3 regions of the Bradyrhizobium sp. Leo114 genome follow, and region 3 is predicted to be linked to each of the others. Evidence: predicted binding sites of a transcription regulator. Region 3 holds the regulator's gene; each other region holds the start of a gene.
What was found. Region 3 encodes LexA, which represses DNA repair genes until DNA is damaged. Its sites were predicted from a motif close to TGTTCNNNNTGTGTTCNG; they were not measured.
Positions count from the first base shown of each region.

Region 1 (3,569 bases), on a different contig from region 3:
TGGGCGTCGCGGCGCAGCGCGTCGATCAGGCGTTTGCGCGCCTCCGGCTCGAGCTCGCAAGCGGTGAGGCGATCCTGGGGCCGGAGCAGCGCCCGTGCGATCAAGGGCGAGCCCGGGTAGGCCTTCAGTTCGCCCGGCGGGCTGAAGGCTCTCACAATGTCGAGATAAGGCAGTACCAGCGGCAGCGCTTCGTTGGAGAATCGCGCCTGCATCACGCGCGCGATTCCGGTCAGCCATTCGCCGCCGCGCCGTGCCTCGTCGGAGGTGAGATCATAGAGGCCGGCGCCGGCATGGGTGTCGATGAGGCGGAGCGCCGCCGGCTTTTCCTGCAGATAGAGCAGGATTCGCACCAGCACGATGTGCTTGATGACGTCGGCAAAGCCGCCGGCGTGAAAGGCGTGACGGTAGTTCATGAGATATCTGCTGGTCTGTACACCGCACTTCTACTCGTCATGGCCGGGCTTGTCCCGGCCATCCACACGGTCGCCGCTGTCAAGAAGAGCGTGGATGCCCGGGTCAAGCCCCGGGCATGACGATGGAGAGACTGTCTAGCCGCCCCGGATCGGCGGCATCACCACCTGGTCTCGGCGGCAGGCGCGGCGATCGGTTTCCTCGCAGGCACGGAACTGCATGTCCTTGCTCATGCAGATCCTGACCTCGCTGAGTCGCTTGCTGTCGCAGGTCACCGAGATTGCCGAGCTGCTGAGGCCCGGATTGGCCTTGATGAAGGCTTCCTCGATTTCGCCGGGTGCGACCGTCTTCGGCTCCGACAATTGCAGGAATTCCTCAGGGATCTTTACCGCGGCGCGGGCCTTGCGGATGCTCTCGAAATAAGCGCGTGCGGGGAGGCCCGAGCAGGTGCCGTGCTTGTCCCATTCGTTGTAGATCAGCCCGGGCGCCGGCATCAGGTCGAGCATCGAGCTCATGACATTGCGGGCAAGGCGTGGCGCCGGCCGCTGGCAATATTCCGGAAAGCCGCGCTCATATTGCGGCCAGAGCCCATGCACCACGAAGGAGTAGGGGCGTCCGCCGCATTGGACCTGCGCCCGCCGGCCATCGCCGCGCTCGGAGGCGGCTTCGCAGAACGACGGCGACCAAGACAGCGCAAGCACGTAGAAATCGAACTCGCCCGGCGCGTTTTGTCGGCGGTCCTGGGCGCTGACCGGGCCAATCGCGGCAAAAAAGGCAAGGACGGAAATCAGCAGGCGGGAAACCAAGGCCAATCGAAACATCAAGCACCCCTCACACTCGACCGCGGGCGAGCCTAGCAGGGAGATGGAACATTTCAAGAACAAAGTGTGATGCGACGCATTGCTCGATAACAAGCATCGCCACACCAGCCCTAAGGATCAGGGCCGGGCCGACTTGCAGGCGGGATTATAGGCCCAGTTGCGGTCCAGTCCGACCACGCACCATTCGACGCCCTGGCCGATGCTGGCAAATCCGCCATCCTCGATGATCGAGAAATGCACGGTGCGCACCTTGCCGTCGCTCAACACCGCGTCGCCCGAGCAGTAGCGGCGCGGGATGTTGTCGGACTGCCAGGGACGGAAGGCAGTCTCGTGGATGCGCGAATAGCCGGTGATCACCAGCGGGGAATTCCAGAACTGGTTCTCTTTTTCCTGGAACTGAGACGCGATGGTCTGCAGCGCTGCCTCGCAGGGCGCCACCCGTCCTTCGTACTTCGGTCCGGACAGCCAGAAATTCAGCTCGAGCGGATTGGCGGCGTGGGCAGTCTGGGCGGACGCCAACAGGCCAACCAGCAGGCCGAATGCGGCGCAGAGGCCAGTTTTGGTCGAGGAACGAACAGAGTTGCGCATGAGAATCCGCCGGACAATCCAATGCGCCGGACGGTGCCGCGAAGGCCGGGCGAGGTCAAGTGCAACGCGGCAACACTGGCGGAGAACTCCGCAAATCTCCGGCCCACGATTCTTTTCACGGTCGCCCGCGCACTTTATGGTGCGGCCCGAGGATTTGAGGAGAGTCTGCAGATGCGAAAAATTCTGGCCGCTGGCATGGTTGCCGCAAGCGCAATGCTGGCCGTTGCACCGGCCAAGGCCGACTGGGTGCCCCCGTTCAAGGGCAACGATACCGGCGGCATCATTGCCTATTCGCTGGCCCAGCAGGCGGACGCCCGCCAGCTCGCGGTCGATCACTGCGCTTCCTACGGCAAGGTGGTGAAATTCCTCGCGGTGCAGCCCTATGAGGGTGGCTACGTCTCCTTCTCCTGCCGCTGGGTGCCTTGGGGCGCCGCCGAGCGGCCGCTGCGCACGCTTTATTGATCGGCACCGGTACCGGCATCGCCGCATGACGCGATATTTCGTTCTGCTCGGATCGGCCATCGGCCTGGCTGCGCTGCTGCCCGGGGCGGCCGGCGCCGTCGATCTGCCGGTCCGCAAGGCGGGCCTGTGGGAGATGAAGATCGCGCGCACGGGCTCGACCACGCCCGAAATGACGATGCAGCATTGCACCGACGAGACCACCGACAAGGACATGAGCACGGCGGTCTCGCCGATGGCGAAGGATATCTGCTCCAAGCAGGATATCCAGAAGACCGCGACCGGCTATGTCAGCGATTCCGTGTGCGGCGTCGCCGGCGTCACGGTGACCTCGCATGCCGAGATCACCGGCGACTTCAACTCCGCCTACACGGTCAAGACGACCTCGCACGCCGATCGCGGCTCGGCCGGTGCGGCGCACGATACTACCGGCACGATCGAAGCTAAATGGCTCGGCCCCTGCAAGGCGGACCAGAAGCCCGGTGACATCATCATGGCCGGCGGCATGAAGATGAACATCAAGGACATGGAAAAGCTGAAGGGCATGATCCCCAAGCTGCCGAAGTAAGTTCTTTTTGTAGCCGCATGCGCTTCAAGCGTCCGAGCTAGCTCAGCCTTGTGATGCCAATTGTTGTGGCCTCTCCCCTTGTGGGAGAGGGCTGCTTAGCTACTTGCAGCGGGCTCGCTTGGGTGAGGGGTTCTCTCCACCAACACCACCGCCCGTGGAGAGAACTCCTCATCCGGCGCTTCGCGCCACCTTCTCCCACAAGGGGAGAAGGGAAGAATTGTTACACTGGTACCCTTACCGTCGCACGCAGGCCGCCCATCGGGCTGTCGCCGAGCATGATGTCGCCGCCATGTGAGCGGGCGATGTCGCGGGCGATGGCCAGTCCGAGGCCGGTGCCGCCCTCGTCCTGATTGCGGGCGTCGTCGAGCCGCAGGAATGGCTTGAACACCTCCTCGCGCATATCAGCCGGAATGCCCGGGCCGTCGTCATCGACGGTGACCGTGAGATAGCGGTGGTCGCGGTGGCCGGTGATCGAGATCGTGTTGGCGTGCCGCGCCGCATTGGAGACGAGGTTGCCGAGGCAGCGCTTGAACGAGGCCGGCTTCACCGTCACGACAGGCAATCCGTGGAAGGCGACGGTCGCGGTATGGCCGTGGCGTTCGGCATCGTTGCGCAATTCCTCCAGCGCCATCGTCATGTCGGTCGGCTGTGCGACCTCGCCGGAGTCGCCGCGGGCGAAGGCGAGATAGTCCTCGAGCATCATCGACATCTCGTCGACGTCC
Region 1 covers NZ_JBUYEN020000002.1:354,035-357,603, reverse strand. The annotation lists gene ACZIRK_RS03990 (23S rRNA (adenine(2030)-N(6))-methyltransferase RlmJ) at 1-413, opposite strand, end outside; gene ACZIRK_RS03985 (ribonuclease T2 family protein) at 549-1,232, opposite strand; gene ACZIRK_RS03980 (hypothetical protein) at 1,350-1,820, opposite strand; gene ACZIRK_RS03975 (hypothetical protein) at 1,992-2,282, shown strand; gene ACZIRK_RS03970 (DUF3617 domain-containing protein) at 2,308-2,847, shown strand; gene ACZIRK_RS03965 (ATP-binding protein) at 3,068-3,569, opposite strand, start outside.
Region 1: a site for LexA is predicted at 1,277-1,294, ahead of ACZIRK_RS03985 (ribonuclease T2 family protein). Genes of this name have one in related genera too.

Region 2 (3,569 bases), on a different contig from region 3:
CGTGGCCGCCAGGATCTGGGACGTGATCGAATCAAAGCGCACGAAATCGTAAGGCCGTTCGTCTTCCTTCCTCTCTGAGACCTCTTGTCAGCTTGCGGCAGCGGGCGCAGCATGCCCCCGCTCGCCTTCAGGTCGCGGGGCAGGACCTGTTCGCGGGCGGCAACGCGGCGACTTGCCAAAGATAACTCGACAAAAATGTGGAGGAAAAGCATGACGATCAATGTCTCGCGAAGGTCACTGCTCGCGCTCGGCGCCGGCCTTGGTGCAAGCACGCTGCTCGGCGGCAGCGCGCTGGCACGCGCGCCGAAACTCGGCACGCAAACGCCTTATTGGCACCGCTTCATTCTCGGCGATGCCGAAGTCACCGTCGTCTCCGACGGCCCGCTGCCGCTCGGCGATCCCTCCGGCACGTTTACCGGCGTGCCGAAGGAAGAAGTGAAGAAGATGCTGTCGGACAATTTCCTGTCGCCCGACAATGTCGTGCTGGAGCAGAATTCGCCGATCGTGAACACCGGCGACAAGCTGATCCTGTTCGACACCGGCATGGGCACGTCGAAAGCGTTCGGTCCGACCACCGGCCGCCAGCAGAAGAGCATGGCGGAGGCTGGCATCAAGCCTGAGGACATCGACGCCGTCGTCTGCTCGCATGCGCATATCGACCACATCGGCGGCATCGTCGATGCCAACGACAAGCCGCTGTTCCCGAACGCGCAGGTCTATATCGCGCAGAGCGACTTCGACTACTGGACCGACGAAGGCAAGATGGGCAGCCCGCTGAAGGACTTTGTCATTCACGCGCGCAAGAATCTCGTGCCGGTCCGCGACCGCCTGGTGTTCTTCAAGGACGGCCAGGAATTCCTGCCCGGCGTGCAGGCGATCGCAGCGCCCGGCCACACTGTCGGCCACCACATCTTCATGGTGAGCTCGGCCGGCAAATCCTTCGCCTTCCTCGGCGATCTCTCGCACCACGCGGTGCTGCTGCTGGAGCGGCCGCGGATGGAATTCTCCTACGATACCGACCCGAAACAGGCGGCGGCTTCGCGGGTGAGACTGCTGGAGATGCTGGCGGCCAACAAGACCCCGGTGATGTCCTATCACTTCGCCTGGCCCGGTTACGGCCATGTCGCCAAGGTCGGCGACGGCTTCCATTATTATCCCGAACCGATGCAGATGACGCTGTAAGCCTGCCCGGGCTCTGGGACGGCCGCGCGGCAGGTCCCGGAGCCCGCGTTCCCGTAATGTTCTTGCGCTTGGCGCTGCCTTCGGCTACCCTCGATTGTGGCAAGGGGGCAGCATGGTTCAACGCGTTTCCACCGTCGCTTTCGAGGGGATCGAGGCTCGCGCGGTCGACGTGCAGGTGCAGGTCGCGCCGGGATTGCCGGCTTTTGCGATCGTGGGCCTGCCGGACAAGGCGGTTTCCGAAGCGCGGGAGCGGGTTCGCTCGGCACTGATCGCCTCAGGCCTCGCTTTGCCGGCGCGGCGGATCATCGTCAATCTGGCGCCCGCCGACCTGCCCAAGGAAGGCAGCCATTACGACCTGCCGATCGCGCTCGGGCTGATGGCGGCGATCGGGGCCATCCCGCCGGATGCGCTCAACGGCTTTACGGTGCTGGGCGAGCTCGGGTTGGACGGCTCGATCGCGGCGGTCGCGGGCGTATTGCCGGCGGCGATCGGCGCCAATTCGCGCGACGAGGGGCTGATCTGCCCGGCGGCCTGCGGCTCGGAGGCGGCGTGGGCGAGCCCGGACATCCAGATCATCGCCGCACACTCGCTGATCCAGATCGCCAATCACTTCAAGGGCACGCAGGTACTGTCGCGCCCACAGCCGAAGGTGCATGAGCAGAAGGAGACGCTGCTCGACCTCCGCGACATCAAGGGCCAGGAAAGCGCCAAGCGGGCGCTCGAGATCGCGGCGGCGGGCGGGCATCACCTCCTGATGATGGGCTCGCCCGGCGCCGGCAAATCGATGCTGGCAGCGCGGCTGCCCTCGATCCTGCCGCCGCTGTCGCCATCCGAGCTGCTGGAAGTCTCGATGATCGCCTCGGTGGCCGGCGAGATCCGCGACGGCGCCTTGACCGCGCGGCGGCCGTTCCGCAGCCCGCATCATTCCGCCAGCATGGCGGCGCTCACCGGCGGCGGCATGCGCGCCAAGCCCGGCGAGATTTCGCTCGCGCATCAGGGCGTACTGTTCCTCGACGAACTGCCGGAATTCGATCCGCGCGTACTGGATTCGCTGCGGCAGCCGCTGGAGACCGGCGAGGTTTCGGTTTCGCGCGCCAACCATCGCGTCACCTATCCGGCGCGCTTCATGCTGGTGGCGGCAATGAATCCGTGCCGCTGCGGTCATGCCTATGAGCCCGGCTATGCCTGCAAGCGCGGGCCCATCGACCGCTGCACCGCCGATTACCAGATGCGCATCTCTGGTCCGCTGATGGACCGCATCGATCTGCGGATCGAGGTGCCGGCGGTGACTGCCGCCGACCTGATCCTGCCGCCGCCTTCTGAAGGATCGGCGGAAGTGGCGGCGCGGGTTGCTGCCGCGCGCGACATCCAGCTTGCGCGCTATGCCGCCGCCGGCATGCCCAACGTCCGCACCAACGCCGAGGCACCGTCATCGCTGCTTGAGACCATCGCCCAGCCGGACGCGCAGGGGCAAAAACTGTTGCGTGATGCAGCCGAGACCATGCGCCTCACCGCGCGCGGCTATCACCGCGTGCTGCGCGTCGCGCGCACGCTCGCCGATCTCGATGGCACGGAGAAGATCGGCCGATTGCACCTCGCGGAAGCGCTGTCCTACCGCGCGCTGGCCGACGATATCAGGCGCGCGGCGTAGAGCGCGTCCAGCAGTTTCGCGTCAACGCGACGGTAACCAGTTCTCTTTACACTCCGCCAACCATAAGTCCGCGCAATTCCAGCCGGCTGCGGTTGAGTGAGTGGTGTCATGTTGCGTTTGAAGATTCTGGCCTCGGTCGTGCCGCTGGCCGCGTTCGCGCTTGTTGCCCGCGGTGAATTGCTGCCGGGCTCGCACCCCTGCATCGAGGCCGGCGGTGCCACCATCCAGATCGCATCGCTCCCCTGGCTCGCCCAGCTCCATGTCAGCTTCACGGACGATCCGGCTACCGCCACCGTGCGGGTCCAGATCTCCGATAGCGCGGAAGCCGCCGATTTCACCGTCATCGATGATGTCGATGATAGCGAGCCCGGCGCCTGCGAGAGCAGCGGCGTCCCACAACTGGTCGCGATCTCGGCCAATCCTACGGCAACCGATCCCGTGATCTATCTTTCGCAGGACGGCCCGGCCGATTACCGGATCTTCGTTCATTCAAAGAGCTTCTCGGTGCGAGATGCCGCGGCGCTGATCGTCGGCGCGCATGGTGGGCACCGCCGACTGCAGGCCGCTTCGCTGTAGCAACGATCGTTAACGCATTATCAACCCTGTTCGCATCGCGGGCCGGAACGCGACGCCGTCTCAAGCACTTTGCAAGGTCGCCGACGCATCGTCGACCCAACATGCGAGGTGGCCCAAGCTGCCAGCCTCCAAAGCAGGTGATCAGGGGATCGGCGATGAC
Region 2 covers NZ_JBUYEN020000008.1:106,303-109,871, forward strand. The annotation lists gene gshB (glutathione synthase) at 1-52, shown strand, start outside; gene ACZIRK_RS11905 (MBL fold metallo-hydrolase) at 211-1,182, shown strand; gene ACZIRK_RS11910 (YifB family Mg chelatase-like AAA ATPase) at 1,295-2,833, shown strand; gene ACZIRK_RS11915 (hypothetical protein) at 2,942-3,409, shown strand; gene ACZIRK_RS11920 (PAS domain-containing hybrid sensor histidine kinase/response regulator) at 3,565-3,569, shown strand, end outside.
Region 2: a site for LexA is predicted at 1,229-1,246, ahead of ACZIRK_RS11910 (YifB family Mg chelatase-like AAA ATPase). Genes of this name have one in related genera too.

Region 3 (3,569 bases):
GATCTTCGCCGGCGAGATGCCGGGAATCGCCGAGCACCTGGCGCGCGCCAAGACGCGTCTGCCGCTCTATGCGTTCTCGAATACCAATCCGCCTCATATCGAGCATTTCTCGACAGCCTATTCGGACGTGCTCGGCCACTTCCGTCAGATCTTCTTCTCCTCCACGATCGGGCTACGGAAACCTGACGCGGACGCCTATGATTACGTGATAAAGGCGATCGGCGTGCCGGCTTCGCGCATCGTGTTCTTCGACGATTCCGCCGAGAACATCCGCGGCGCACGGGCGATGGGCCTCGCAGCCATTCACGTCACATCACCGGATGATGTGACGAACGCGCTTCTCGCCCTCGGAATTTAGGAGTTGCCCGTGGCCTTGATGCCGGTCGCCGATGCGCTTGCCGCGGTTCTCGCCGGCGCGGAACCTTTGCCGGAAGAGATGGTCGCACTCGATGCCGCCTATCACCGCACGCTTGCCCGTGACGTCGCGGCAAAGCGTACTCAGCCGCCACTGGCGATGTCGGCGATGGATGGCTATGCGGTGCGATCCGCCGATGCCGCCGACTTGAGCGCGCGGCTGAAGGTGATCGGCGAAGTCGCCGCGGGCCGGCCGTTCGATCGGGAACTTGGTCCGCGGGAAGCGGCACGGATCTTCACCGGAGGCGTCATTCCCGCCGGCGCCGATGCGGTCGTGATCCAGGAGGACACCCGGGTCGATGGCGATCACATCACCATCACCGAGGCCGCTGTCGCCGGGCGGCATATCCGGCCCGCCGGCGTCGATTTCCGCGAGGGTGACGTGCTGCTGAGGCGCGGAAGCCGGCTGACCGACCGCGCGCTGTCGCTGGCGGCGTCGATGAACTATCCGGAACTCCCCGTGCGGCGCCGACCCAAGGTCGCCGTGCTCGCGACCGGCGACGAACTCGTGATGCCGGGCACCTCTCCGGGTCCAGGCCAGATCGTCTATTCCAACGGCTATGCGCTGCGGGCGATGGCGCGTGCAGAAGGCGCTGAAGCGATCGATCTGGGGGTCGCCGCCGACACGGTTGCCGCCACCACCCACGGCATACGCCGCGCGCATGCCGCGGGCGCCGACATCCTCATCACCACCGGCGGCGCCTCGGTCGGCGACCATGACCTCGTGAAGCCGTCGCTTGAGGCCGAGGGCGTGACCATGGCGTTCTGGAAGATCGCGATGCGGCCGGGCAAGCCGATGATGCATGGCCGGCTCGGCGCGATGCGAGTGATCGGCCTGCCCGGCAATCCGGTGTCGTCCTATGTCTGCGCCTATCTGTTCCTGGTGCCGTTGATTCGGGCCCTGCTCGGCCGCTCGGCGATTCATCACGTGACGGAAAGCGCCCTGCTCGGCCGCGATCTCGCCGCCAACGATCAGCGCGAAGATTATCTTCGTGCGCTACTCGAAGAGCGCGACGACGGCACGCTGATCGCAACGCCGGTCACCAAGCAGGACAGTTCGCTGCTTGGGAATCTCACTGCGGCGCAGGCACTTGTGATCCGTCCGCCATTCGCGCCGGCCGCAGCAAAAGGCGCGCCTTGCGACATCCTCCGATTGCCTGAATGACGCTGCGACCAACACCTGCCGGAGCATCTCTGGTCGCGTTCACCAGAAATTAAGTGGTTGCGGAACACATATCGAACATATAGTGTCCGTTCATGATTTGTTTCGAAACTCGCTGTCTACGAATGGGAGTGCGTGACTCCCGAGATCAGCTCTTCTCAAGTCTCGGATCGAACGACGCTACCAACCGGGGGAATGCTCGCGATGCTTACGCGCAAACAGTATGAACTTCTGCGTTTCATCAACGAACGGCTGAAAGAGGCCGGCGTGCCTCCTTCCTTCGACGAGATGAAGGACGCGCTCGACCTGCGCTCGAAGTCCGGCATCCACCGCCTGATCACGGCGCTGGAGGAACGGGGCTTCATCCGCCGCCTGCCGAACCGCGCCCGCGCGATCGAGGTGATCAAACTGCCTGAGCTCTCCGCCGCCGGCAACGGCCGCCGCGGCTTCACGCCGAGCGTCATCGAGGGCACGCTCGGCAAGCGCACGACCAGCGCGGCCGTGGCCGAAGACGATGGCAACCGTCCCGTCGCCGTTCCCGTGATGGGCCGGATCGCGGCGGGTACGCCGATCGAGGCGCTGCAGACCCGCAGCCACACCATCAGCGTGCCGCCCGACATGCTCGGCTCCGGCGAGCATTATGCGCTCGAGGTGCGCGGCGATTCCATGGTCGAGGCCGGCATCCTCGACGGCGACATGGCGCTGATCCAGCGTAACGACACCGCCAACACCGGCGACATCGTGGTGGCGCTGATCGATGAGGAGGAAGCGACGCTGAAGCGCTTCCGGCGCCGCGGCGCGTCAATCGCGCTTGAGCCTGCCAATGCGGCCTACGAAGTCCGCATCCTGCCGCCGAACCGGGTGCGGATCCAGGGCAAGCTGATCGGGCTTTATCGCAAGTACTGAGCCGACGAGGACGCAGCAGCTCGTCTGGTACTTTGGTGGGTGATCTGCCCTCAAGGACACTGACAAGAACGATTTAGAGTGATTAGAATAAGAGCCCCGGTAAGTTCGCCGGGGCACTCTCGGTGCAAGGAGATGTGCGGCAGCGCCTCCTATCGTGTTTGTGAACGGCTAGAGGGCGCGGGCCGTACAAATGCCAAGAACGGAGCAGAGGCTTATAAGTTATCGTCCACTCTGATAGAGGCCTGCGCCTCTTCCCAGGCCGGGTCGGCTATCTCGAATGAGGAGCAATCCGATGTGTGACTATAGCCTGCATGCCGTGGCGACGCGTCCCGCCCAGGTTGGAGAGACGCTTATCACCACCACCTTCCGCGGTACCTCGACCCGCGGCTTCGCTTCGGAAAGCGATCCGACGGTCGCAGTCTGCATGCTTCCCGGGACCGAACTCGCGTTCGCCGATAACGTCCGCTACGACAATCGCTGGATCTGGACCAAGACGACCGGCTTCCGTGTCGGCAAGTTCAACCAGATCGATGCGCATATTCGGGATCGTCATCACGACGCGATCGACTTCCCCGATGGCAGCCATGTGCTGGTGACCCAGCTCTGCGAAGGGCAGCGGGCGACCGTGCTGCAATTGCCCGTGACGCATCATGTTGCAGAGCCGGCACCGAAGGCGGTCGACCAGCGCCCCGCGCCGAACCCGCTGTTCATCGGCTGAGAGCTTCGGGCAGCGTGCGCCGCCGGTCTCGGCCGGCGGGACGTTGCCGCGGGTGAAAAGCAAAGTATTCGAGCGGCCCCGGAGGCCATCCCGGGGCAGATGTGGTTTTGTTGAACTATTCGCAAGGGGCATGATCGGTGGTCACCAAGATCACATGGCAAAAAGCCGGACGGGTGGCCCAGCCCGGCCGATACATGTTCAGGTTCGGCTGGCTCACCGTCGCAGCGGAAGATCTCGCGATCTGGGAGCGATTTCCGGATGCGAGCTTCACGCTCGTGCAAGTGCCGTCGCATTCGGGCGGTCCCGACGAATTTCGGCTCGGCGCCTTCGAGCTGCCGGCCAACGCCGGTGGAGATTGACGGGAGCGCT
Region 3 covers NZ_JBUYEN020000024.1:9,639-13,207, forward strand. The annotation lists gene ACZIRK_RS26560 (HAD-IA family hydrolase) at 1-358, shown strand, start outside; gene ACZIRK_RS26565 (molybdopterin molybdotransferase MoeA) at 368-1,579, shown strand; gene lexA (transcriptional repressor LexA) at 1,781-2,482, shown strand; gene ACZIRK_RS26575 (hypothetical protein) at 2,775-3,200, shown strand; gene ACZIRK_RS26580 (hypothetical protein) at 3,338-3,559, shown strand; gene ACZIRK_RS26585 (ComEC/Rec2 family competence protein) at 3,569-3,569, opposite strand, start outside.